Regions from separate parts of the Streptomyces sp. NPDC048565 genome, predicted to be linked through region 1. Evidence: riboswitches for the same ligand, from Rfam matches in the RefSeq annotation. Region 1 holds a riboswitch; each other region holds the start of a gene.

Region 1 (5,516 bases):
TCGTTAGGGTCGTCAGGTGCACGAAGGGGCCATGCGGCATCAGCAGCCGGCTGTCCCGGTTCTCGAGGAGCAGCGGCTCGACGAGTTCCTGGGCGCCGTCCCCGAGCGGGGCCAGTGGCGTTACCGGCCCCGCCGCGTCGGCATGGTCTGGCGCAGCAAGGCGTTCCGCGCCGGCGCGGTGGTCACCGTGCTGGCGCTCTGCGGTCTGGTGATCCTGGCCCTGGTGCGCCGGCAGACGGGGAGCGAGGGCTTCCTGGTGGGGCTGGGTCTTGCCGTGCTGCCCGTGCCGCTGCTGATGGCGGCGTTCCGCTGGCTCGACCGGGTCGATCCCGGCCCGTGGCGGAATCTGCTGTTCGCGTTCTCCTGGGGGGCGTGCGCCGCCGCGCTCGTGGCGATCATCGCCAACTCCTTCGCGACCCGGTGGATAGCGACGGCCACCGCCGATCCTGGGAGCGCCGACACTCTCGGGGCCACGGTCGTCGCGCCGGTCGTCGAGGAGAGCGCGAAGGCCATCGCGGTTCTGCTGATCTTCCTCTTCCGCAGACGGCAGTTCGGCGGGATCGTCGACGGCATCGTGGTCGCCGGCTTCACCGCGACCGGCTTCGCCTTCACCGAGAACATCCTCTATCTGGGCAATGCCTTCGGCGAGGACCAGCAGCTCGGCACCACGGGCTTCGCCTCAGTCACAGCGGGGACGTTCTTCGTCCGCGTGGTGATGTCGCCGTTCGCGCACCCCTTGTTCACGGTGCTTTCCGGCATCGGCTTCGGCATCGCCGCGCTCGGCGGCGCGCGTCACCGGGTGCGCCGTGTCGTCGTGCCGCTGCTCGGTCTCATCCTCGCCATGGGCATGCACGCCCTGTGGAACGGCTCGTCGTCCTTCGGACCGTACGGCTTCTACGCGGTGTACGGCGCGTTCATGGTGCCGTGCTTCGGGCTGGTGACCTGGCTGGCGATCTGGGCGCGCCGCCGGGAGCTGCGCACCCTCTCCACCGAGCTGCCGGTGTACGCGGCGGCCGGCTGGCTGGCCCCCGAGGAGCCGCTCGCCCTGGCCTCGATGCGGGCACGGGGCGTGGCCCGCGACATGGCCAGGCACTGGAACAGCCACCCGGACCGCGCCCGGGGCAGGGCCGCGGCCCGCGCCGTCGCTGAGTACGAGTCGTTCGCGACGTCCCTGGCCATGCTGCGCCGGAGGGCCCGCCGTGACGGTGCGGGAGAGGACTTCGCCCTCCGGGAGCAGGAGTTGCTGCACCACCTGTGGCACCGCCGGGACATCGCGGGGCCGGCCCTGGCATACGCGGCCCGTACGACGGGCCGGCTGCGCGTCTACCGGCCGCCGCCACCCCCGTTCCCCCGTCAGCTCCCCTACGGCGGCCCGCCGCCGCAGCACCTCCCGGCACCGCACCGGCACTACGGCGGGCCCAACCCGTATCTGGAGGACGGCGGGCGGCACGCCGGCCCGCCCGCCTGAGACCACCCGGCTCAGGACGGCAGGACGGCACAGCACCCCTCAGGGCATCAGAGCGTCAGGCGCATCCGGGCATCAGGGCGTCAGAGCGTCAGGCGGACGCCTCGGTGAGCTCCGCCAGCTCCTGCTCGGTCAGCCGGAGGTCGGCCACCGCAACGAGCGCGGGCAGCTGTTCGACCGTGCGCGCGGACGCGATCGGAGCGACGACGGTCGGCCGGGAGAGCAGCCACGCGAGCGCGACCGTGGCGATCTCCGCGTCGTGCTCCTGCGCGATCCTGTCGAGCGCCGCCAGCACCTTTCGTCCGCGCTCGGTCTCCAGGTGCTTGCCCGCCCCCTCGGCCCGAGCGCTCTCGACCGTCGCCCCCGGTCGGTACTTGCCGGTGAGGAAGCCCGAGGCGAGCGCGTAGTAGGGGACGCCGGCAAGACCCGCGCCGGCCGCCGTGTCCTGGAGCGCGCCCTCGTAGGTGTCGCGCGAGACGAGGTTGTAGTTCGGCTGCAGGGCGATGTAACGCGCCAGGCCCTCGCGCTCGGAGAAGTCCAGGGAGGCCTGGAGCCGCTCGGGGCTGATGTTGGAGGCGGCGATCTCCCGCACGGTGCCGGCCTTCACCAGCTGGTCGAGCGCGGTGATGATCTCCTCGACGGGGACGCTCTCGTCGTCGTGGTGCGTGTAGTAGAGGTCGATGTGGTCGGTGCCGAGCCGGCGCAGCGAGGCCTCGGCCGCCGCCTTGATGTTGGTGGCCGACAGCCCCCTGAAGTCGGGGTGGCCGCTGACCTTGGTGGCGATGACGACATCGTCGCGACGGGAACCGGCCGCCAGCCACTTGCCGATGAGGGTCTCCGACTCACCGCCCTGGTTGCCGGGGATCCAGGCGCTGTAGGAGTCGGCGGTGTCGATGAAGTTACCGCCGGCCGCCGCGTACGCGTCGAGGACAGCGAAGGTCTGCTTCTCGTCGGCCGTCCAGCCGAAGACGTTGCCGCCGAGAGAGAGGGGGAAGACCTGGAGGCTCGAAGTACCGAGCGGGCGCAGAGATGTCATACCCCGCGACAACCAGCTGACCGAAACGGCTATTCCGGATGCGCGGCCCGCACCGGGCCCCTGAGGCCCGCACCTGGGGCGCGTTTCGAAAGTAGCGCCGTCCGCCCGAAGGGCGGGCCCCGCACCCGGTCGGCGCCTCACGATCCAGGCAGACCGGCGGCCCTGACGTCGGGGGGTCGTGCGTCAGGGCCGCCGGGGTTGCGGTGCGCCGGTTACCGGCGGTCGGGCTCCCAGCCGGGTGCGGCGCCGGGCTCCCGGCCTGGCGCGGCATCGGGCACCCGGCCGGGTGCCCACGTCAGGCTCTCGCCGAGGTCAGACCGTGAGGCCCTTGCTGCGCAGCCAGCTCATCGGGTCGATACCGGAGCCGTCCGCGGTGTGGACCTCCAGGTGGAGGTGCGGGCCGGTCACGTTGCCCGTGGCTCCGACGCGCCCGATGGTGTCGCCCGTGTTGACCTTCTGCCCTGCGGTGACGTCCATCGAGGACTGGTGGCAGTACCAGATCTCCGTGCCGTCATCGAGCTCCAGGACCGTGCGGTAGCCGTACGCGCCGGACCAGCCGGCCGACTTCACGGTGCCGCCGTGCACGGCCTTGACCGGCGTACCGGTCGGAGCCGCGAAGTCCAGCCCGGTGTGATGGCCGGACGACCACATCGAGCCGGCCTCGCCGAACGTCGAGGTGATGGTGTACGAGGAGGTCGGAATGGCGTAGCTGGCGGCGAGCTTGGCGAGGCGCTCGGCCTCGGCCTTCTTCTTCGCCGCCTCTTCGGCCGCCTTCTTCTTCGCGGCTGCCTTCGCCTCGGCCTCGCTCTGCTGCTTCGCCGCCTCGGCCGCTGCCGCCTCTTCAGCCGCCTTCTCCTGGGCGGCCTTGGCCTCGGCGTCTGCTCCGGCCTGCTGCTGCTCGGCCTGCTGGAGGATACGGGCGCGAAGGGCCTCGCCGGCGTCGGTGGCACCCTGGTCGGCCTCGGCGGCAGTGATGCCCGCGCTGGTCAACGGGGCGGCGGACTCGGCGACCGCCTCCTGGTCCGCAGAGGAGTCGTGGGACATGAACGCGCCGACGCCGGGAAGGGACTTGGCGTCGGGGAGGTTGTCCGCGATGGAATCGGGAAGAGAGATGGAGACCGGCGGCTTGCTCTGCGCAGTGGCCATGCCACCCGCACCGACGGCCGCGATGACGCCGACGCCGAGGACGGTGGAGCTACGGGCGAGACCGCGCTGCTTGGCCACGCGGTGCCGACCGCGTACGGGACGGATGGACTCCTCGTCGGGGTTCCATTCCCCCCATGTCCTGTCCTCATCACCGAAGCTGTCGGTCCTGAAGGATGACGGGGCCTCGGGGGCAGGCTTGTTGGACGCCACGTGGGCGCACTCCTTTCCTTCCTTCTCGCCTACCGGGTTAGCTGACGGGTTCGGAGCAGGAAGGTCTCCTACGGGCCCCTTCGTCTCTCGCGAGACGCAGGTGTCCGATTCACCCCATGTAGGTGGTTCCCCGGTTCCCTTGCGGAATTCGGCGCTGCGCGCGGTGCCGCCTCTGGCGGCGGCAGGTACAACCGCGCTGCGTTATCGAACGTTAATAGACACCCGGGCCCGATTCCAAGCTGTTCCCACAGATCAGTCACGACTCCGGCCTGGACTTTCATGGGTCAACCGGGCGCAAACGGGCGACTTGAGCGCACTCCGTCCGTCCGACAGTTTCTGACGGTACGTCAAATGTTATGCGCAGCGAGGTCCTTCGACTACCCACCGTCGCGACGGGTCATCCACCGTCCCGCCCCACGATCTTCACCGTCGTCCGCCGCTCCTGCTGACCGTGCGCGGGACGGCCGACCGCGAGGAGCGCCAGGTCGTCCGTCGACCTGCCCCCGGTGTGCAGCCGTACGTCGTCGGTGAGCGCGGACAGCAGCTCGTCGGGCCCCGGGAACAGCCGGCCGCGCAGCCGGGCCGCCGGGTCGTAGAAGACGCCCTTCGCGTTCCGCGCCTCGGAGAGCCCGTCGGTGAACGCCAGGAACATCGACCCGGCAGGCAGCGTCCACTCGTCCGCCCGGTCGGGCCACGTGCCGAGCCCCATCCCGAGGGGCAGCGCGGGCGCCGACGGCGTCAGCACGTCGAGCGACCCGTCCCCGTGCAGCACGAGCGGCTCCGGATGCCCGCGGTTGATGACCCGCAGCGTCTCCGATCCGGACGGGATCTCCGCGATGACGGCGGTCACGAAGCCCTCCACCGTGTCGAACCCGCCCCGCCGCGAGCCCTCACGCGCCAGCGCCCGCTCCAGCCGCTGGACCACCGCCTCGAGCGACAGATCCCGCTCGGCGGCCTCCCGGAACGCCCCGATCACGACGGACACCGCCCCCACGGCGTCCAGCCCCTTGCCCCGTACGTCCCCGAGGACCAGGCGCACCCCGAACGGCGTGTCCGCTACGGCGTACAGGTCGCCGCCGACGAACTCGTCCGCCTGGGCCGCCTCGTACCGCGCCGCGACCAGCAGCCCGCCGACCCGGTCCTCGGGCCTCGGGAGCACCGCACGCATCGCGGTCTCCGCGATGACCCTGGCCGAGGCCAGCTGCTCGTTCATACGGCGCACGACGCGGTTGATGAGAAGGGACAGCACGGAGACGGTGACCAGGGTGAACAGGTCGGTGAGCGGCACGACCTCGCCGAGCGCGCCGGACGAGATCCGGATGACCAGCACCACGAGGGTCGCTGCCATGCCGATACGCGCGGTGCCGCCCGGCGAGAAGAAGGGGGCGGCGATCAGCGGGGCCGCGGCGAAGAGCGGCACAGCGGTGACCTCGGTCGGCGTCGCGAAGTCGAAGATCACACCGGCGCAGATCATCAGGACGGGCAGCACCCGCACGAACCGCCGGGAACGGGAGTTCCCGACCGTGCTGCCCCGCCGTTCGTCCCGCTTCCCCACCTGTTTGCTCCTGCCCGCTCCGCCCACGGGTGCGGACGGTACCGCGCCCCACCCAGGCTGGCCGGAGCCGCGCCGAACGGCGACTCGCCATCGGCCAAAGGGAG
Region 2 (5,516 bases), on a different contig from region 1:
CTTCCGGCCACCAGCGCGTGCTGTTGCTGCGGGGTGGGGTCGTAGTGGATGTGCTCCAGCGCCTCGCGGGTCGCGATGATCTCCGCGTCGGGGAGCACTCCGGCACCCCAGAAGTGGTCACCGTTGGCGTGGGTGACGACCACACGGTCGATACTCACCCCGTCGGGCAGCCGCTTCTGGCTCTCCACCAGGAACTGCCCGGCCAGCAGCGTGTCGTAGGGGGTGTCGATCCACAGCGCGCCGCGCGGTGACACGAGAAGGCCGCAGTTGGCCAGGCCCCAGCCCCGCTTCGGCGGCAGCCAGGCATACAGGCCCCTGCCGAGGTCGGCGATGTCCCCACCCGTGATCGACATGGGGCGATTATGCCGACCACGATCCGGCCGCGCGTTCGAACTCGGCCAATATGCGGGCCCGGTGACGCAAAATCACCCCTGGCTCGGGCCGCCCCTCACCGGTCGGTGACCGTCCGAGGTTGCCGCACATCGGGCCCACGGGGGATTTTCCACCTGATGTACAGGATATCAACCGTCAGAAACGGGCCACGCCGCGGATACCCACACAGGCGCGGCAGAACCGGATCGGGTCGGCTACCCACCGAGCATGGCTGAAAATCGACGACGCTTGCGTGTCGGCCGTGTAAACACTTTGCTTGTTTTTGCTCGATAGGCCCGGCTAACATGCAGAATTGAACAAGCGGGCGTCGGTTTCACCCAGCCCCGCCCCACCAGATGCGCGTAGCAGCGGAAGCGGAGTGCGGACATGTCGCATGTCGAGACCGAGACAGCCGGCCAGCCCGAGTGCTGGCGCCGCGCCGCGGAGGTCGCTGCCGACCGGAAGGCGGCTCTGCCCGCCCCCGGTGAGCGCATCGCCGTCGTCGGCTGCGGGACGTCGTATTACATGGCCCAGGCGTACGCCTCGCTCCGCGAGGAATCCGGGCAGGGCGAGTCGGACGCGTACGCCGCCTCGGAGTTCCCCACGGGGCGCGCGTACGACCGGGTCGTCGCGCTGACGCGCTCGGGTACGACGACGGAGGTGCTCGGTCTGCTGACGCGGCTGCGTGGCACCACCCGGACCGTCGCGGTGACCGCCGACCCGAAGACCCCGGTGATGGCCGCCGCGGACGATGTGGTCGTCCTCGACTTCGCCGACGAGCGGTCCGTGGTCCAGACGAGGTTCGCGACCACCGCGCTGACCCTGTTCCGCGCCCATCTGGGGCTGCACACCGAGGACGTCGTACGGGACGCGGAGACCGCTCTGGCCGAGCCGCTGCCCGAAGGGCTTCTGGAGTGCGGCCAGTTCAGCTTCCTGGGGCGCGGCTGGACGGTCGGGCTCGCCAACGAGGCGGCGCTGAAGATGAAGGAGGCGTCCCTGTCCTGGACCGAGTCGTATCCGGCGATGGAGTACCGGCACGGGCCCATCAGCATCGCCACGGCCGGGACGGCGACCTGGATGTTCGGCACCGCTCCGGAGGGGCTGCGGGAACAGGTGCTTGCGACCGGGGCCCGCTGGGTGGAGAGCGGACTGGACCCGCTGGCCGACCTGGTCCGGGTGCAGCGGCTGGCGATCGCCCGCGCGGCGGCCCGTGGCCTCGACCCCGACCTGCCGCGCCATCTGACCCGGTCGGTGGTGCTGGACGCGGCCGACGGAGCCTGAAGGCCGTCATGGCACGCCGCGCACCGGGCCGACGAGCGGTCCGGTGCGCGGCGGGGTGAGCGTGGAGGTCAGGCCTCCTCTTCGAAGTGGGCGTCCAGCGCCGCGTCGAGCTCGGCCGTCCACACCTTGAGGTCGCTCCGGGCCCCGGCCTCGACCTCGGCGTTGAACCAGCGGCGGTTCGACAGGTGGACCGTCACGGTGAACCGGCGTCCGAAGCGGCCGGTCCTGACCTCGACCGCGCCGATCTCGACCCAGTCGAACTCCGCCTCCTGGTCGTCGAGCCGGAAGCGGACACCTTCGGCGTCCACTCTGATGGACCCGCGCCGGTCGCTGACCTCGAAGACGGGGCCGTCCTCGCCATCGCCACTTCCGCTCGCCGCCTCGGCCTCGGCCTCGGGGGTGACTTCGGAGGCGGCCGCGTCGTCCGAGGTACCGGAACTCTCCGTGGCCGCGTCGCCGTCCTGGCTCGCGTCGCCGTCCTGGCTCGTGTCGCCGTGCTGGCTCGTGTCGCCGTCCCCGCTGTTGTCGCCGTCCGGCCTGGAACCGTCCACGACCCCGTCAGCCGCCTCCGTGGCGAGCGCCTCCGAGACCGTGACCTCCCCGGCCTCCTCAGCCTCCCCTGTCGTCTCCTCGGGCCGCTGGGACGTCTCCTCCTCCGCTTCCGGTTCCGCCTCCGTCCGCGCGGGGGCAGGGGCCGTCAGGCCGGGGATGTACGCCGGATCTGTGCCCGCGGCGAACTCTGGCTTGGTGTTCGAATCTATGCGCTGCTCCACGGCGGGCAGTATGGACGACGAACCTGTACGAGACCAGTCAACCGGGCCCCGACCGGCCTGTCGGCGGGTCGGGGCCCGGCCGTGACACCGCCGTACGGTGCATCCGGACCCGGCAGGCACCGGAAAACGGACGACGGGTGGTGCGGGTTCCGCCGAACCCGCACCACCCGTCACTTCTGTCCCTCTGTCACACACCCGTGCGCCAGCGGTCCCGCCTCGGGCAGGACTCAGTAGGCCCCGAAGACGTTGTCGATGGAGCCGTACTTGTCCGCGGCGTAGTTGCACGCGGCAGTGATGTTGGCGACCGGGTCGTAGCTGTCCGTCGACGTACCGTCCACGTGGTACGCCTGGAAGGTCGGGTCGATGACCTGCAGCAGGCCCTTGGACGGGATGCCCGCGGCGGCGTTCGAGTCCCAGTTGTTGATGGCCTGGGGGTCGCCCGCCGACTCGCGGATGATGTTGCGGTGGATGCCCTCGTAGCTACCGGGGATGCCGTGCTCGGCCATGACGGCGAGCGACTCCTGGATCCAGCCGTCGAGGTCGTCGGTGTACGAGACCGGCTCGGCGGCGGGCGTGCCCTCCGCGGCGAGGTTGGTGCTCGTACGCTCCGAGCGGTCGGCGCGGTCAGCGCTCTGCTCGGCACGGTCCGACGAAGCAGAGGCCTTGGATTCGGCCTTGGGGGCCTTGTCCGCCTTGTCGGCGGACTTGCTCTCGGCCTTGGCACCAATGGTCAGCTTCAGACCGGGGTGAATCAGGTCGGGGTTTCCGCCGACAGCCTTCTGGTTGTCCTCGTACAGGGCCTTCCAGCCACCGCTCACGGAATGCTCGCGGGCGATCTTTGCAAGAGTGTCACCCAAGATCACGGAATACGTACCGGACTCGGACTTCTGCGCGGCAATTCCCTTGCCGGTCGCGGCAGTCGACGTCGCCGCCTTTTCCACGGCGGCCGGCTGGGCCGGGGCTGCGAAGGCGCCGGTCGCACCGATCACAGGGAGGGCCAGGGCGGCTCCGCCCGTGCTCACGGCGATGATGCCGCGGGTGAGCGAACTGGCCCTGGAACGACGGTGCTTAGCGATTTCGGGCATGCTGAATTCCTCTCCGTCGCCTACGAAGTGAGCTGTCGGGTTCGAGCTGGAGATGCCCGGCCGCATACGAATGCGACTTCACCCCGAGCCGCTCCGGTAACCGGATCGGCGCTTACTTGGGTCCCCCGCTCCTGCCGTACGAGAAGTAGTCGGGTAACCGGACGGCGGCAGGATTCGGCGTTCCGCCCGGAGTGATGGCGACCGTAGGCGAGAAATAGGGAAAGGAACAAGCCTGGCGCGGTGATCACAATTCATCCGCAAGATCAATTCTCGGGAATTCATGTAATCCACCCCACACGGCGCCACCCATTCCTCTTGGCGCAGAAGGGAACCGACCGCCGAGCTGCTGCGTCCGGAGCGCATGAGGTGACGCTGGTCACGGAGTCCGATTCGGGCGATTTGCTCCCGAGCGAAGGCCCCAGGTCACACGAAATGGCCTTTTATGGATTACGGGATCAATTTCTAAAACTAACTCAAAACGGGCATACGACTCATGAATGACGCCTTCGGGCATACCGAGAGCGTTCGCGTGGAACCGATCCGCCCATGACGCAAAACCCTCGCCCCTCGGCCCCTCGGATCACCGTTCTGCCCGTCCAGCCCGGGGACCCGCCCTTCCGGGTCGTGGAGATCGACGGCGAGGTGATCGGAAGCGCCACGGCCATGACGGACGTGCTCATCGCAGCCGCCGCGGCCGGCATCACGGTCCATGACCTCGACGACCCTGCGACCGTCCGATGGGTGGGTGGGGGCAAGCTCAGCTGGAAGCCGCACTGAGAGGAGGCGGCGGCGGGCCTGGGGCTTGCGGGCCGTCGGCCGGCACGAGAAGCCGGCCACCACGAAGTACAGCCACCGGACGAAGCGGCCACGACGAAAAGCGGTCCGGCGCGAGAACGCGCCGGACCGCCTCGGTTGTCCGCCCGGTGTCAGCCCTCGATCCGGATGGCCAACGCCGGACAGACGGCCGCGGCCTGCTGGACGTCCTCGGCCCGGGCCGAGGACGGTGCGGGGTTCAGCAGGACGGCTATCCCGTCGTCGTCCTGGTCGAACACGTCATCGGCGGCGACCACGCACTGCCCGGACGCCACGCACTTGTCCTGGTCCAGGGTCACTTTCATGAGCACTCCTTCGTCGTCGGTGTCGCTGCGTGGCGGGGGCGGGGGGTGCGGCGGTGAGAGGTCACCAGGCCACGGGCAGTTCGTGGACGCCGTAGACCGACCCGTCGTGCTTGAAGGGCAGGTCCTCGATGCGGGCGTCCAGCCGCAGGGTGGGGATACGGCGGTAGAGGGTGCTGTAGACGACCTGGAGCTCCAGACGGGCCAGCGGCTGGCCGACGCACTGATGGACGCCGAAGCCGAAGGCCACATGACGCCGTGCGTCGCGCCTGACGTCCAGCCGGTCAGGATCGGCGAAGACCTCGGGGTCACGGTTGCCGATGTCGTTCGGCACAACGATCCCCTCACCTGCCCGGATAACCTCGCCGGCGATCTCGATGTCCTCCAGAGCCACGCGGCGGCGCCCCGTGTGGGTGATGTTGAGATAGCGCAACAGCTCCTCGACGGCGCCGGCGACCACCTTGGGGTCCTCGGTCTCGCGCAGCAGGGCGAGCTGATCGGGGTGTTCGAGCAGGGCGAGGGTACCCAGAGCGATCATGTTCGCCGTGGTCTCGTGACCGGCGAGCAGCAGGAGTACGCCCATCTCCGCCGCTTCCCGGCGGGACAGCTCTCCGGCCCCGACCCGGGTACCGAGCCCCGACAGGAGGTCGTCCGCGGGCCGGGCGATCTTGTGCCCCATCAGCTCGTCCAGATAGCCGATCAGATTGTCGTGGGCCGCGGCCCGCACCTCGGGGTCCGCTGTGCGGCGGATGAGAGTGCCGCTGTTCTGCTGGAAGAAGTCGTGGTCGGAGTAGGGCACTCCGAGCAGTTCGCAGATGACGAGTGAAGGGACCGGTAGGGCGAACGCCTGGACGAGGTCGGCCCTCGGGGGCCCGGCCAGCATGGTGTCG
Region 3 (5,516 bases), on a different contig from region 1:
GCACGCCCGGTGAGCCTGGAGCGGCGCGCCTGACGGCGGTTCTGGGACCGGTAGACACGGGCCGCCGTCTGCTCACCGAGCAGTCGCAGCCTGGTCGCGGTGGAGAACCGGTCGCGGTCCTTCCCGGCCATGTCTCACGCCTCCCCGTTACGCACGTCCGTCCCCGCACACGGTACGGGACCGGATGCGGGGACGGACGGAGGCTGGTGCTCCGGACTCGGGCTGTCAGCCCTCGTAGCGGAACCGCGGGAACGCCGAACGACCGGCGTACACCGCGGCGTCGTCGAGGATCTCCTCGATGCGCAGCAGCTGGTTGTACTTGGCGACGCGGTCCGAGCGGGCCGGGGCGCCGGTCTTGATCTGACCGCAGTTCACCGCGACGGCGAGGTCGGCGATGGTGACGTCCTCGGTCTCACCGGAGCGGTGGGACATCATGCACTTGAAGCCGTTGCGCTGGGCCAGCTCGACGGCGTCCAGGGTCTCGGTCAGCGAACCGATCTGGTTCACCTTCACGAGCAGGGCGTTGGCCGAGCCCTCCTCGATGCCGCGCGACAGGCGCTCGGGGTTGGTGACGAACAGGTCGTCACCGACGATCTGCACCTGGGAGCCCAGCCGGTCGGTGATGACCTTCCAGCCGGCCCAGTCGTCCTCGTACAGCGGGTCCTCGATGGAGACCAGCGGGTACGCGGCGACGAGCTCCTCGTAGTACTCGGTCATCTCGGCGGCCGAGCGGGACTTGCCCTCGAACTCGTAGACGCCGTCCTTGTAGAACTCGGACGCGGCGACGTCGAGCGCGAGCGCGATGTCGCGGCCCGGGACGTAACCGGCCTCCTTGACGGCCTCGAGGATGAGGTCGAGGGCGGCGCGGTTCGACTCGAGGTTCGGGGCGAAGCCGCCCTCGTCACCGAGACCGGTGGACAGGCCCTTGGTCTTCAGGACCTTCTTCAGCGTGTGGTAGACCTCCGCGCCCCAGCGCAGGGCCTCGGAGAACGACTCGGCGCCGATCGGCGCGATCATGAACTCCTGGATGTCCACGTTGGAGTCGGCGTGCGAGCCGCCGTTCAGGATGTTCATCATCGGAACGGGCAGCAGGTGCGCGTTCGGGCCGCCGAGGTAGCGGAACAGCGGGAGGTCGGACGCCTCGGACGCGGCGTGCGCCACGGCCAGCGAGACGCCGAGGATGGCGTTGGCGCCGAGGGAGCCCTTGTTCTCTGTCGCGTCCAGGTCGAACATCGCCTGGTCGATGAGACGCTGCTCGGTGGCGTCGTAGCCGACGAGCTCCGGGCCGATCTGCTCGATCACGGCGAGGACGGCCTTCTCGACGCCCTTGCCCTGGTAGCGGTTGGGGTCACCGTCGCGAAGCTCAATGGCCTCGAACGCACCGGTGGAGGCGCCGGACGGAACAGCAGCACGTCCCGTGCTGCCGTCGTCGAGGCCAACCTCGACCTCGACCGTGGGGTTACCCCGGGAGTCGAGGATTTCCCTGGCTACGACGACGTCGATGGACGGCACGAGGCATCTCCTTCTGGGATCTGACACTGGTTGTGCAGGGTCACTGTGGCCTTGCGCCACGAGCCTAACCGGCTCGTGGCGCTCCGTCGGCCGTGCGCCCGTCTCCTGGGACGAAAAAGGACCCAAGGATCCACATTCCGGGCAAAGCTCAAAAATTCTACGGCGAGCGACCGTCGGCCCGGCGTGCGGGGGGTCAGCACGCCGGGCCGGGTCTCCGGGGCAGGAGGAACACCCCGGGCTGTTTCCGACTCCTTCGGATGGAGCCGCTCGCCTACTTCAGGTGGAGCTGCTGCCCCGGGAAGATCAGGTCGGCGTCGTCGACGATGTCGTCGTTGAGCTTGAAGAGCTTCTCCCAGCCGCCGTCGACCTTCTTCGCACCGGCGATCTTGCTGAGGGTGTCGCCGGCCTTCACCTTGTACTCGCCGTCACCCTTCTCGACCTTGTCGCCGGTCGGCGTGGTGACGGTCTTCTCGGGGGCGGCGCGCTTCTCGCTGCGCGTGGTGGGCTGCTCGGCCGTGCGCTCCTGCGTGGCCTGCGGGTCCGTGTCGCCGTTCTTCGCGGAGGAGCCGGTGTCGACGCCCGGGTCCACACCGTCGTTCGTCAGACCGCCGGCTCCGGCGCAGGACCAGGCACCCGGGCCCTGGATGTCGAGGAGCTTCTCGGCGGCGGCTATCTGCTGGTCCTTGGTGGCCAGGTCGGCGCGGGAGGCGTACTGCGTGCCGCCGGCGGCCGCCCAGCTGGACTGCGAGAACTGCAGACCGCCGTAGTAGCCGTTGCCGGTGTTGATGGACCAGTCGCCACCCGACTCGCACTGGGCGACGGCGTCCCAGGTGTCGACGGAGGCGGCGGAGGCACCGGTCGCACCCATCAGCGGGACGGCGACAGCGGCGCCGGCGACACCGGCCAGGGTGGCGACACGGACGGCCTTGGACGGGCGACGGTGCTTGCCCTTGCTGGAAAGCAGCATGGTTCTCCTCACCGACGCCTACGAGGTGAGCTGTCGGGTTCGGGCTGTGAGTGTGCCCGGTCGTCCTACTCGCGGACGACTTCACCCCTAGCCGCACTCCACCCGTCTTCCGACGGCCGGGTCCGGCGCTTACCTGGGTCCCCCGCTCCTGCCTACGGCGCTTTACGCGTCGGTTCCCTTCGGCCGACGGCAGGATTCGGCGTGACGGTCGAAGGTGCCCGCGGTGCGAGCGGCTCCGACCGTAAACACACGCAACCCCCACATTCAAAGATGGACATAACGACCAATCAGCCCGTACCGGTCCGCCCAGATGGACCGTTTTCGCAGGTCGGAGCCAAAATGGACGGACCGGACGGACCGGGCGCCGCAGTTGAAGCAAAGAGACCCATGTCTCACTTACACATAAGTGGACATAGGCCTCTGAACTACCCCTGATTTTGGGGCGTTTTCCCGTTTTTGATCACTTGAGGCCGAGGAGATCCAGGCTCTGGCCGGGAAGGATCAGGTCCGGGTCGGAACCCAGCTCGTCCCTGTTGGCCTCGTAGAGCGCCGTCCAGCCACCGGAGAGGTCCTGCGCCTCGGCGATCGCCCAGAGGTTGTCGCCCTCGCGGACGGTGTACGCCCCCTCGGCGCCCTGACGCGCGTCGGATTCGCCGCGCGAGGCGTGCCGGCCGGACTCGCGCCCGTCACCCTGCTCCGCGCCCGCCTCGGGGGCCGGGGTGCCGCGGTGCTTGCCGGCCTTCGCCCCGTCATCCTTCGACGTGTCGGAGGAGCCGGTGGCCTCCGGGGACGGAGTCGCGGACGGTGAGGCGCCCGCTTCGTCGTCCTCGTCCGAGCCGCTGCCCTTGTCCGTCGCGTCGCCGGAAGCGTCCTTGCCCGCCTCGCCCTTCGCATCGGATTCGTCCGAGTCATCCGAGTCGCCGGATCCATCCGTTTCGTCCGCAGGGTCCGCGGAGTCCGCCGGGTCCGTCGCCTCGGACGAGGGGGTTTCGGACGGGGTCGCCGTGTCCGAGGGGTCTGCGGAGGACTCGTCGCCCGGGTCCACCCCCGGCAGCGTCCCGTCCAGGGCGAGCCCGGAGATCACCGCGCAGCTGGACCATGCCTGCGGGCCCTTGTCGTCCAGCACCTTCTCGGCGACCGCGATCTGCTGCGAGCGGCTGGCGAGGTCGGCGCGGGACGCGTACTCGGTGCCGCCGTAGTCGAACCAGGTGTCCTGCGAGAACTGCAGGCCGCCGTAGCGGCCGTTGCCGAGGTCGGCACTCCACACGCCACCACTCTCGCATTCGGCGACCCGGTCCCAGGTCGACGCGTCAGCGGCCTGCGCGCCACCGGCGCCGAGGAGCGGGATGGCAATGGCCGACCCGGTGACGCCTGCGGCGACGACGATGGCGGGTGCCTGGCGAGGGCGGCGGTGTCTGCCGTTCGCGGAGCCCATGGGATTGCCTTCCGTGTGACTGACATGTGACGGGTGAGTCGAACGGTGAACCTAGCCGTACTCGAACGTGTGTCACAAGTCGATGCAGCGGAGATCACGTCAAAGTCACAGAGTTGACTGATTGTCACCTTTCTCGGTCGGATCCCCGGGAGTGAACTCCACGGGAAGTGTGCGCAGTCCACGCATGATGAGCCCGCCGCGCCAGCGCAAATCGGCAGGTTCCGCAGCGAGCCGCAGGTCGGGGAGGCGCCTGAGCAGTGTCGCCAGGGCCGCCTGCCCCTCCAGCCGGGCCAGCGGCGCCCCCAGGCAGTAGTGAATGCCGTGCCCGTATCCGAGGTGCTGATTGTCACTCCGCGCAAGGTCCAGGGTGTCCGCATCCTGGAACCGCTCCGGGTCCCGGTCGGCGGCGGCCAGCACCACGAGGACCGGGTCCCCGGCCGCGATGTCCTGCCCTCCCAGCCTCACGGGCTCGGTGGCGTAACGCCATGTCGCGAGCTCCACCGGACCGTCGTAGCGCAGCAGCTCCTCGATCCCGGTGGCGAGCAGTTCGGTCTCCCCCGCGGCCAGCGAGCGCTCCAGGCGCTCACGCTGCGAGGGGTTGCGCAGCAGCGCGTAGGTGCCGTTGCCGATGAGGTTCACGGTCGTCTCGAAGCCGGCGAAAAGGAGGATGAAGGCCATCGCCGCCGCCTCGTTCTCGCTGAGGTGCTCACCGTGGTCGCTCGCCCGGATCAGCCCGGAGATCAGGTCGTCGCCGGGATTCTCCCTTTTACGGTGGATGAGTTCGGCGAGATAGCCGCGCATCTTCTTGACCGACCTGGCCACCCCGCCACGCGGCCCGCCGCCGTGCCGGATCATCATGCCGGCCCAGTCGCGGAAGTCGTCCTGGTCCTCCCGGGGCACGCCCAGCAGGTCACAGATCGCGTAGATGGGCAGGGGGAACGCGAAGTCATGGATGAGGTCCGCCTTCCCCTCCTCGATGAACGAGTCGATGAGGCGGTCCGTCAGCTCCTGCACACGCGGCGCGAACTCGGCGACCCGGCGCGGAGTGAACGCCTTGGAGACGAGCCGGCGCAGCCGGGTGTGGTCGGGCGGGTCGATGTTCAGCAGATGCGTCATCAGCTCCGCCTTGCGCTCGCCAGGAATGCCCGTCTTGCCCTTGGCGTTCGCGGAGCCCGCGTGGTGGGCCGGGTTCTTGGAGAGCCGGGTGTCGGCGAGTGCCTGCCTGGCATCGGCGTAACGGGTCACCAGCCAGGCCTCCACACCGCTCGGCAGCTGCGTGCGGTGCACGGGGCTGTGCTCGCGGAGCCAGGCGTAGGCGGGGTACGGGTCGGTGGCGAACTCCCAGGTGAAGAGTTCGGGTGCGGGTGAGGCTTCGGGGGCGTGTGCGGCCTCCGGTGCCGGATGAGGTGCCGCGTCGGGTGCGGGGGTCTTCCCGGGGCAGTCGTTCACTCCTCGACGCCGTCGGGAGCGGCCCCGGGACCGCCGAGGCCCTCAGCCGTCCGGATCGCGTCCCGGTAGGCGCGGGCGGCCTCCCGCAGGGCGGCCTCGGGGTCGGTGCCGTCCTGCTCGGCCCGTACGGCGATAGCGAGCAGCTGGTGGCCG
Region 4 (5,516 bases), on a different contig from region 1:
GCATGAGAGACTGGTCTAGACAACCCATAGCTTCGTGAAGGGCAGAACCATGGCTGAGCGCCGCGTCAACGTCGGTTGGGCCGAGGGCCTGCACGCCCGCCCCGCTTCCATCTTCGTCCGTGCCGCCACGGCCTCCGGCGTCCCCGTGACGATCGCCAAGGCCGACGGCAACCCGGTGAACGCCGCCTCCATGCTCGCGGTGCTCGGCCTGGGAGCCCAGGGCGGCGAGGAGATCGTGCTCGCATCCGAGGCCGACAACGCCGAGGCCGCCCTCGACCGCCTGGCGAAGCTGGTCGCCGAGGGGCTCGAGGAGCTCCCGGAGACCGTCTGACTCCGGTCGCTTCGCAACGGAGTTCTCTGCGGAAAGGCCGCGGCACCCTCACCGGGAGCCGCGGCCTTTCTGTATTCCACAACGACGCACACAGAGCCCGGTAAAACGTGGATCAGGGCAGCAGAAAGAAAGCCCTGCGATAATTACTCTCTTTGTATACGGCGCTTTTGTTAATGGCGGGCTCCCGCGATGTTGACGGGGTGTTGCGAAGTCCTCACCCCGGTGGCGCCCGCCGTCCGGCCGCCCACCGCCTGCCCCGGAGTACGCCGCAGCCGATGCGCCGCGGTGGCCCGCTCCGCGTGCTGGACGGCGAGCGCCCTGGCCCGCTCCGCGTCACGGCGCGCCACCGCGTCGACGAGGGCGCCGTGCTCGGCCCAGGAGTCCGCGGGGGTCAGCGGCTGCTCGACGGCGTACATCCAGGCGATCTTGTGCCGGAGCTGGGTGAGCAGCGCGATGAGTGCGGGGCTCCCCGAGGCCTGCGCCAGCGTCTCGTGGAACCAGCCTCCCAGGGCGCGCAGATCCTCCCCCTCCCCCCGACGCACGCGCTCCTGGCCCAGCTTGACCAGGCCACGGAGCACCTTGAGATGCGCCTCGGTGCGGCGCTGGGCCGCGCGGGCGGCGCCGAGGGGCTCCAGGAGCATGCGGATCTCCAGGAGGTCGGCGGCCTCCTGCCCGGTGGGCTCGGCGACACAGGCGCCGGCGTGCCGGCGGGTGACGACGAACCCCTCGGACTCCAGGGTGCGCAGTGCCTCGCGCACGGGCACACGCGAGACACCGTAGCGGCGCGCGAGCACCTCTTCGGTGAGGCGGCTGCCCCGTTCGAAGACACCGGAGACGATGTCGTCACGGATTGCCGTGCATACCGAATGCGCGGGAATACGCATGTCCGAACCTCCGCCTTAATCACCGCGAAACGCGGCCGATCGACGCCTGTTCCGTGACTCTATTGCAATCAGCCAGAATTTCCGATGGCGGGGTGGAATCCATGGATATCTTTTGGCCGTCGAGACACTCGGCGAGGAGTGCGGCACGCGCCCCGTCGGGAGCGGCGGGGTGGGGTCAGACCTGGACGCCGTGGGCGCGGAGGTAGGCGACGGGGTCCATGTCCGAGCCGTAGGCGGGGGTGGTCCTGGCCTCGAAGTGCAGGTGCGGCCCGGTGGAGTTGCCGGTCGAGCCGGAGAGGCCGATCTGCTCGCCCGAGCCGATGACCTGACCGACGGACACGCCGATCGAGGAGAGGTGGCCGTACTGGGTGTACGTGCCGTCCTTCATCTTGAGCACGATGTTGTTGCCGTACGCGCCGCCCCAGCCGGCCTCCACGACCGTGCCGGCGCCGACGGCGACGACGGAGGTGCCGGACGCGGCCTGGAAGTCCACGCCGGAGTGCGTGCCGGAGGACCAGAGCGCGCCGCCGGACTTGTATCCGGTGGTGACGTGCGAGCCGGCGACCGGGAGGTGGAAGGCGTTGAGCCGGGCACGCTCGGCGGCGCGGGCGGCGCGCGCCTTCTCCTCGGCGACCTCCTTGGCGCGGGCCTCGGCCTTGCGCTCGGCCTCCGCCTTCGCCTTCGCCTTGGCCTTCGCTTCGGCCGCGGCCTTCGCGGCGACGTCGGCCTGGTGCTGCTGGGCCGTCGCCTGGGCGGCGATCTGGTCGGCGAGGGTGGCGTCGAGGGCGACGGTCTGGGTCAGACCGGTACCGGTGACGGTCTGGGAGTCAGCGGCGAGGGCCGGAGAGGCGGTGGCGCCGATGACGCCGGTGGTGGCCAGGGCGGCGACGCCGGCGACCTTGGCGCTCTTGCGCGTCAGGCGGCTCGGGGCACGGTGCTTCCCGGTGGCACGGATGAACGCCATGGAGGGGCTGGTCCTTTCCTTCCTTCTCGCCTACCGGGTTAGCTGACGGGTTCGGAGCAGGAAGGTCTCCTACGGGCCTCCACACCTCCGACGAGGCGCAGAGATCCGATTCACCCCAGGGACTTCATGGGTCCCCGGCTCCCCAGGCTCGCGCCTGACGGGGACTCGGCGATGGCTGTCCGGCGCCGCGGATGCGGCATTCGTCCGGCGGACAGCCGGGCCGACGCTAGAGCGGGCCGCTTCGCGCCGCCAAACGGAAAGGGTCTTTTGTCGCACATCCCACAGGATGAACGCCGCACTTCTCTACAAATCAGACAAACAGCAGGACCCCGGCGGAAACCACCCGCCGGGGTCCGTCATGTCCCGTTCCGTCAGCCGCTGACGACCGACACCTCGCCGATGCCGAGCGCCTTCACCGGCTCGGCGATCTGCGCGGCGTCCCCGACCAGGACCGTGACCAGACGGTCGACCGGGAAGGCACTGACCACGGCGGCGGTCGCCTCGACCGTGCCGGTGCCGGCCAGGCGTGCGTACAGCTCGGCCTGGTAGTCGTCCGGGAGGTGCTGCTCCACCTGGTCTGCCAGGGTGCCGGCGACGGAGGCCGCCGTCTCGTACTTCAGCGGGGCGACGCCCACGAGGTTCTGCACGGCCGTCTCACGCTCGGCGTCGGTGAGTCCCTCGGCCGCCAGGGTGCGCAGGACCTTCCAGAGGTCGTCGAGCGCGGGCCCGGTGGACTCCGTGTCGACGGAGCCGCTGATCGCGAGCATCGCGGCGCCCGTCGTCCCGGACGAGGAGCCGGGCGCCGTCGAGCGCAGCACCTGTCCGAAGGCCCGGACACCGTAGGTGTAGCCCTTCTCCTCACGCAGCACGCGGTCCAGCCGGGAGGTGAGGGTGCCTCCCAGGCAGTACGTGCCGAGCACCTGGGCCGGCCACACGCTGTCGTGGCGGTCCGCGCCGATACGGCCGATCAGCAGCTGCGTCTGGACGGCTCCGGGGCGGTCCACGATGACCACACGGCCGGTGTCGTCCGCGGTGATCGGAGGCACCGGCCTGGCCTGGCCCGCGTTGCCCGACCAGTCCCCGAGGGTCTCGGAGAGCAGCGCGTCCAGGTCCACCCCGGTGAGGTCACCGACGACGACCGCCGTCGCCGTGGACGGGCGCACATGGGCGTCGTAGAAGGCGCGTACGGCGGCGGCGTCGATCCGCCGGACCGTCTCCTCCGTGCCCAGGCGCGGACGCGACATCCGTGCCGTGGCGGGAAAGAGCTCCTTGGAGAGCTGCTTGGCGGCCCGCCGGGCCGGGTTGGCCTGCTCGTGCGGGATCTCGTCGAGGCGGTTGCCCACCAGACGCTCGACCTCGCTCTCCGCGAAGGCAGGAGCCCGCAGGGCCTCGGCGACCAGGCCGAGCGCCTTGGTCAGCCGGGAGACCGGGACCTCGAGGGAGACGCGGACACCCGGGTGGTCGGCGTGGGCGTCCAGCGTGGCGCCGCATCGCTCGAGCTCGGCGGCGAACTCCTCCGCGGAGTGCTTGTCCGCGCCCTCGGACAGCGCGCGCGCCATGATCGTGGCCACCCCGTCCAGGCCATCGGGCTCGGCGTCCAGCGGGGCGTCGAGGAAGATCTCCACGGCGACGACCTGCTGGCCAGGGCGGTGACAGCGCAGCACGGTCAGCCCGTTGGGCAGGGCGCCGCGCTCGGGCGCGGGGAAGGCCCAGGGCCTGGCCTCGCCTGCGGTCGGCTGCGGGTGGTACTCCATCGCTACTCCAGTCACGGCGGCGTCGGTCACTTGTCGGCCCCTTCGGGCGCGTCGGTGCCCTCTGTCTCGTCGGCCGGTTCGACCGGCTCGTAGACCAGGACCGCGCGGTTGTCGGGGCGCAGGTGCGCCCGGGCGGCGGCCTTGACCTCGTCGGCCGTCACGTCGAGCACCCGGCCCACCGCGGTCAGGGCGAGCTGCGGGTCGCCGAACAGGACGGCATACCGGCAGAGTTCGTCCGCGCGGCCGGCGACCGTGCCGAGACGGTCCAGCCACTCGCGCTCCAACTGCGCCTGGGCGCGCTCCATCTCCTCGGGCGTGGGGCCCTCATCGGCGAAGCGGTTCAGCTCCTCGTCGACGGCCGCCTCGATCTGCGGCACCTCGACGCCCCCGGACGTCTTGACGTCAAGCCAGCCGAGCGAGGGCGCGCCGGCCAGCCTGAGCAGCCCGAACCCCGCGGCCACCGCCGTACGGTCGCGGCGCACCAGCCGGTTGTGCAGGCGGGACGACTCGCCGCCACCCAGCACCGTCAGCGCCAGGTCAGCGGCGTCGCACTCGCGCGTGCCGTCGTGCGGGAGCCGGTAGGCGGCCATCAGCGCACGCGCGGGAACCTCCTCCTGGACCACTTCGCGCAACTGTTCGCCGATGGTGCCCGGCAGGGTGCCGTCGCGCGGCGGCTGCTTGCCGTCGTGGGACGGGATGGAGCCGAAGTACTTCTCGATCCAGGCGAGCGTCTGCTCCGGGTCGATGTCCCCGACCACGGAGAGCACCGCGTTGTTCGGCGCGTAGTACGTGCGGAAGAACGCCTGTGCGTCCGCCAGCGTCGCGGCGTCCAGGTCGGCCATCGAGCCGATCGGCGTGTGGTGGTACGGGTGGCCGTCCGGGTAGGCGAGGGCGGTGAGCTTCTCGAAGGCCGTGCCGTACGGGACGTTGTCGTAGCGCTGGCGCCGCTCGTTCTTCACGACGTCCCGCTGGTTCTCCATGGACTCCTCGTCGAGCGCGGCGAGCAGTGAGCCCATCCGGTCGGCCTCGAGCCACAGGGCGAGCTCCAGCTGGTGCGTGGGCATCGTCTCGAAGTAGTTGGTGCGCTCGAAGCTGGTCGTGCCGTTCAGGGAACCGCCGGCTCCCTGCACGAGCTCGAAGTGCCCGTTCCCCTTGACCTGGCCCGAGCCCTGGAACATCAGGTGCTCGAAAAGGTGAGCCAGGCCCGTGCGCCCCTTGACCTCGTGGCGCGAGCCTACGTCGTACCAGAGGCAGACCGCGGCGACGGGGGTCAGATGGTCCTCGGAGAGCACCACGCGCAGGCCATTGGCCAGACGGTGCTCGGTCGCCGTCAAGCCGCCGGAGCCGGCCTGGGCTGTGGCCGTGTGACCCATGGGCATGTACGTCCCTTCGATCGGTACAGGTTTTCCTGCCGGACCTGCCACTCTAGGACCGTCCGGCCCATGGTGGGCAGCGTCGCGGGGCCGGGCACGGGCACCTGGCGAAGTTCCCGCCGGGTGAATGTTGTCGTAGACACTGCCGTCGACGGGGCTCCGTCAAGGCCCGGTGGACCGCTTCGGACGGGTCGAGGTCAGCGTTGTCAG

What was found. Region 1 has a riboswitch for cyclic di-AMP ahead of AB0C75_RS04310 (M23 family metallopeptidase). Riboswitches for the same ligand answer to the same signal wherever they lie in the genome.
Region 2: linked by a shared signal. The riboswitch ahead of AB0C75_RS10325 (LysM peptidoglycan-binding domain-containing protein) and the one ahead of AB0C75_RS04310 (M23 family metallopeptidase) in region 1 are both predicted to bind cyclic di-AMP.
Region 3: linked by a shared signal. The riboswitch ahead of AB0C75_RS12255 (transglycosylase family protein) and the one ahead of AB0C75_RS04310 (M23 family metallopeptidase) in region 1 are both predicted to bind cyclic di-AMP.
Region 4: linked by a shared signal. The riboswitch ahead of AB0C75_RS09755 (M23 family metallopeptidase) and the one ahead of AB0C75_RS04310 (M23 family metallopeptidase) in region 1 are both predicted to bind cyclic di-AMP.

Annotation. Positions count from the first base shown of each region.
Region 1 covers NZ_JBEZIH010000002.1:433,683-439,198, reverse strand. The annotation lists gene AB0C75_RS04320 (PrsW family intramembrane metalloprotease) at 17-1,468, shown strand; gene AB0C75_RS04315 (aldo/keto reductase) at 1,557-2,501, opposite strand; gene AB0C75_RS04310 (M23 family metallopeptidase) at 2,814-3,857, opposite strand; cyclic di-AMP (ydaO/yuaA leader) riboswitch at 3,869-4,021, opposite strand; gene AB0C75_RS04305 (PP2C family protein-serine/threonine phosphatase) at 4,255-5,412, opposite strand.
Region 2 covers NZ_JBEZIH010000006.1:210,494-216,009, reverse strand. The annotation lists gene AB0C75_RS10340 (MBL fold metallo-hydrolase) at 1-353, opposite strand, end outside; gene AB0C75_RS10335 (sugar isomerase) at 760-1,653, shown strand; gene AB0C75_RS10330 (hypothetical protein) at 1,722-2,426, opposite strand; gene AB0C75_RS10325 (LysM peptidoglycan-binding domain-containing protein) at 2,654-3,511, opposite strand; cyclic di-AMP (ydaO/yuaA leader) riboswitch at 3,516-3,701, opposite strand; gene AB0C75_RS10320 (hypothetical protein) at 4,058-4,288, shown strand; gene AB0C75_RS10315 (ferredoxin) at 4,438-4,629, opposite strand; gene AB0C75_RS10310 (cytochrome P450) at 4,691-5,516, opposite strand, start outside.
Region 3 covers NZ_JBEZIH010000008.1:56,219-61,734, forward strand. The annotation lists gene AB0C75_RS12245 (septum formation initiator family protein) at 1-131, opposite strand, end outside; gene eno (phosphopyruvate hydratase) at 226-1,512, opposite strand; gene AB0C75_RS12255 (transglycosylase family protein) at 1,784-2,479, opposite strand; cyclic di-AMP (ydaO/yuaA leader) riboswitch at 2,480-2,649, opposite strand; gene AB0C75_RS12260 (transglycosylase family protein) at 2,940-3,914, opposite strand; gene AB0C75_RS12265 (cytochrome P450) at 4,020-5,363, opposite strand; gene AB0C75_RS12270 (nucleoside triphosphate pyrophosphohydrolase) at 5,360-5,516, opposite strand, start outside.
Region 4 covers NZ_JBEZIH010000006.1:79,173-84,688, reverse strand. The annotation lists gene AB0C75_RS09765 (HPr family phosphocarrier protein) at 50-331, shown strand; gene AB0C75_RS09760 (GntR family transcriptional regulator) at 502-1,215, opposite strand; gene AB0C75_RS09755 (M23 family metallopeptidase) at 1,391-2,179, opposite strand; cyclic di-AMP (ydaO/yuaA leader) riboswitch at 2,192-2,360, opposite strand; gene AB0C75_RS09750 (pitrilysin family protein) at 2,551-3,933, opposite strand; gene AB0C75_RS09745 (pitrilysin family protein) at 3,960-5,312, opposite strand.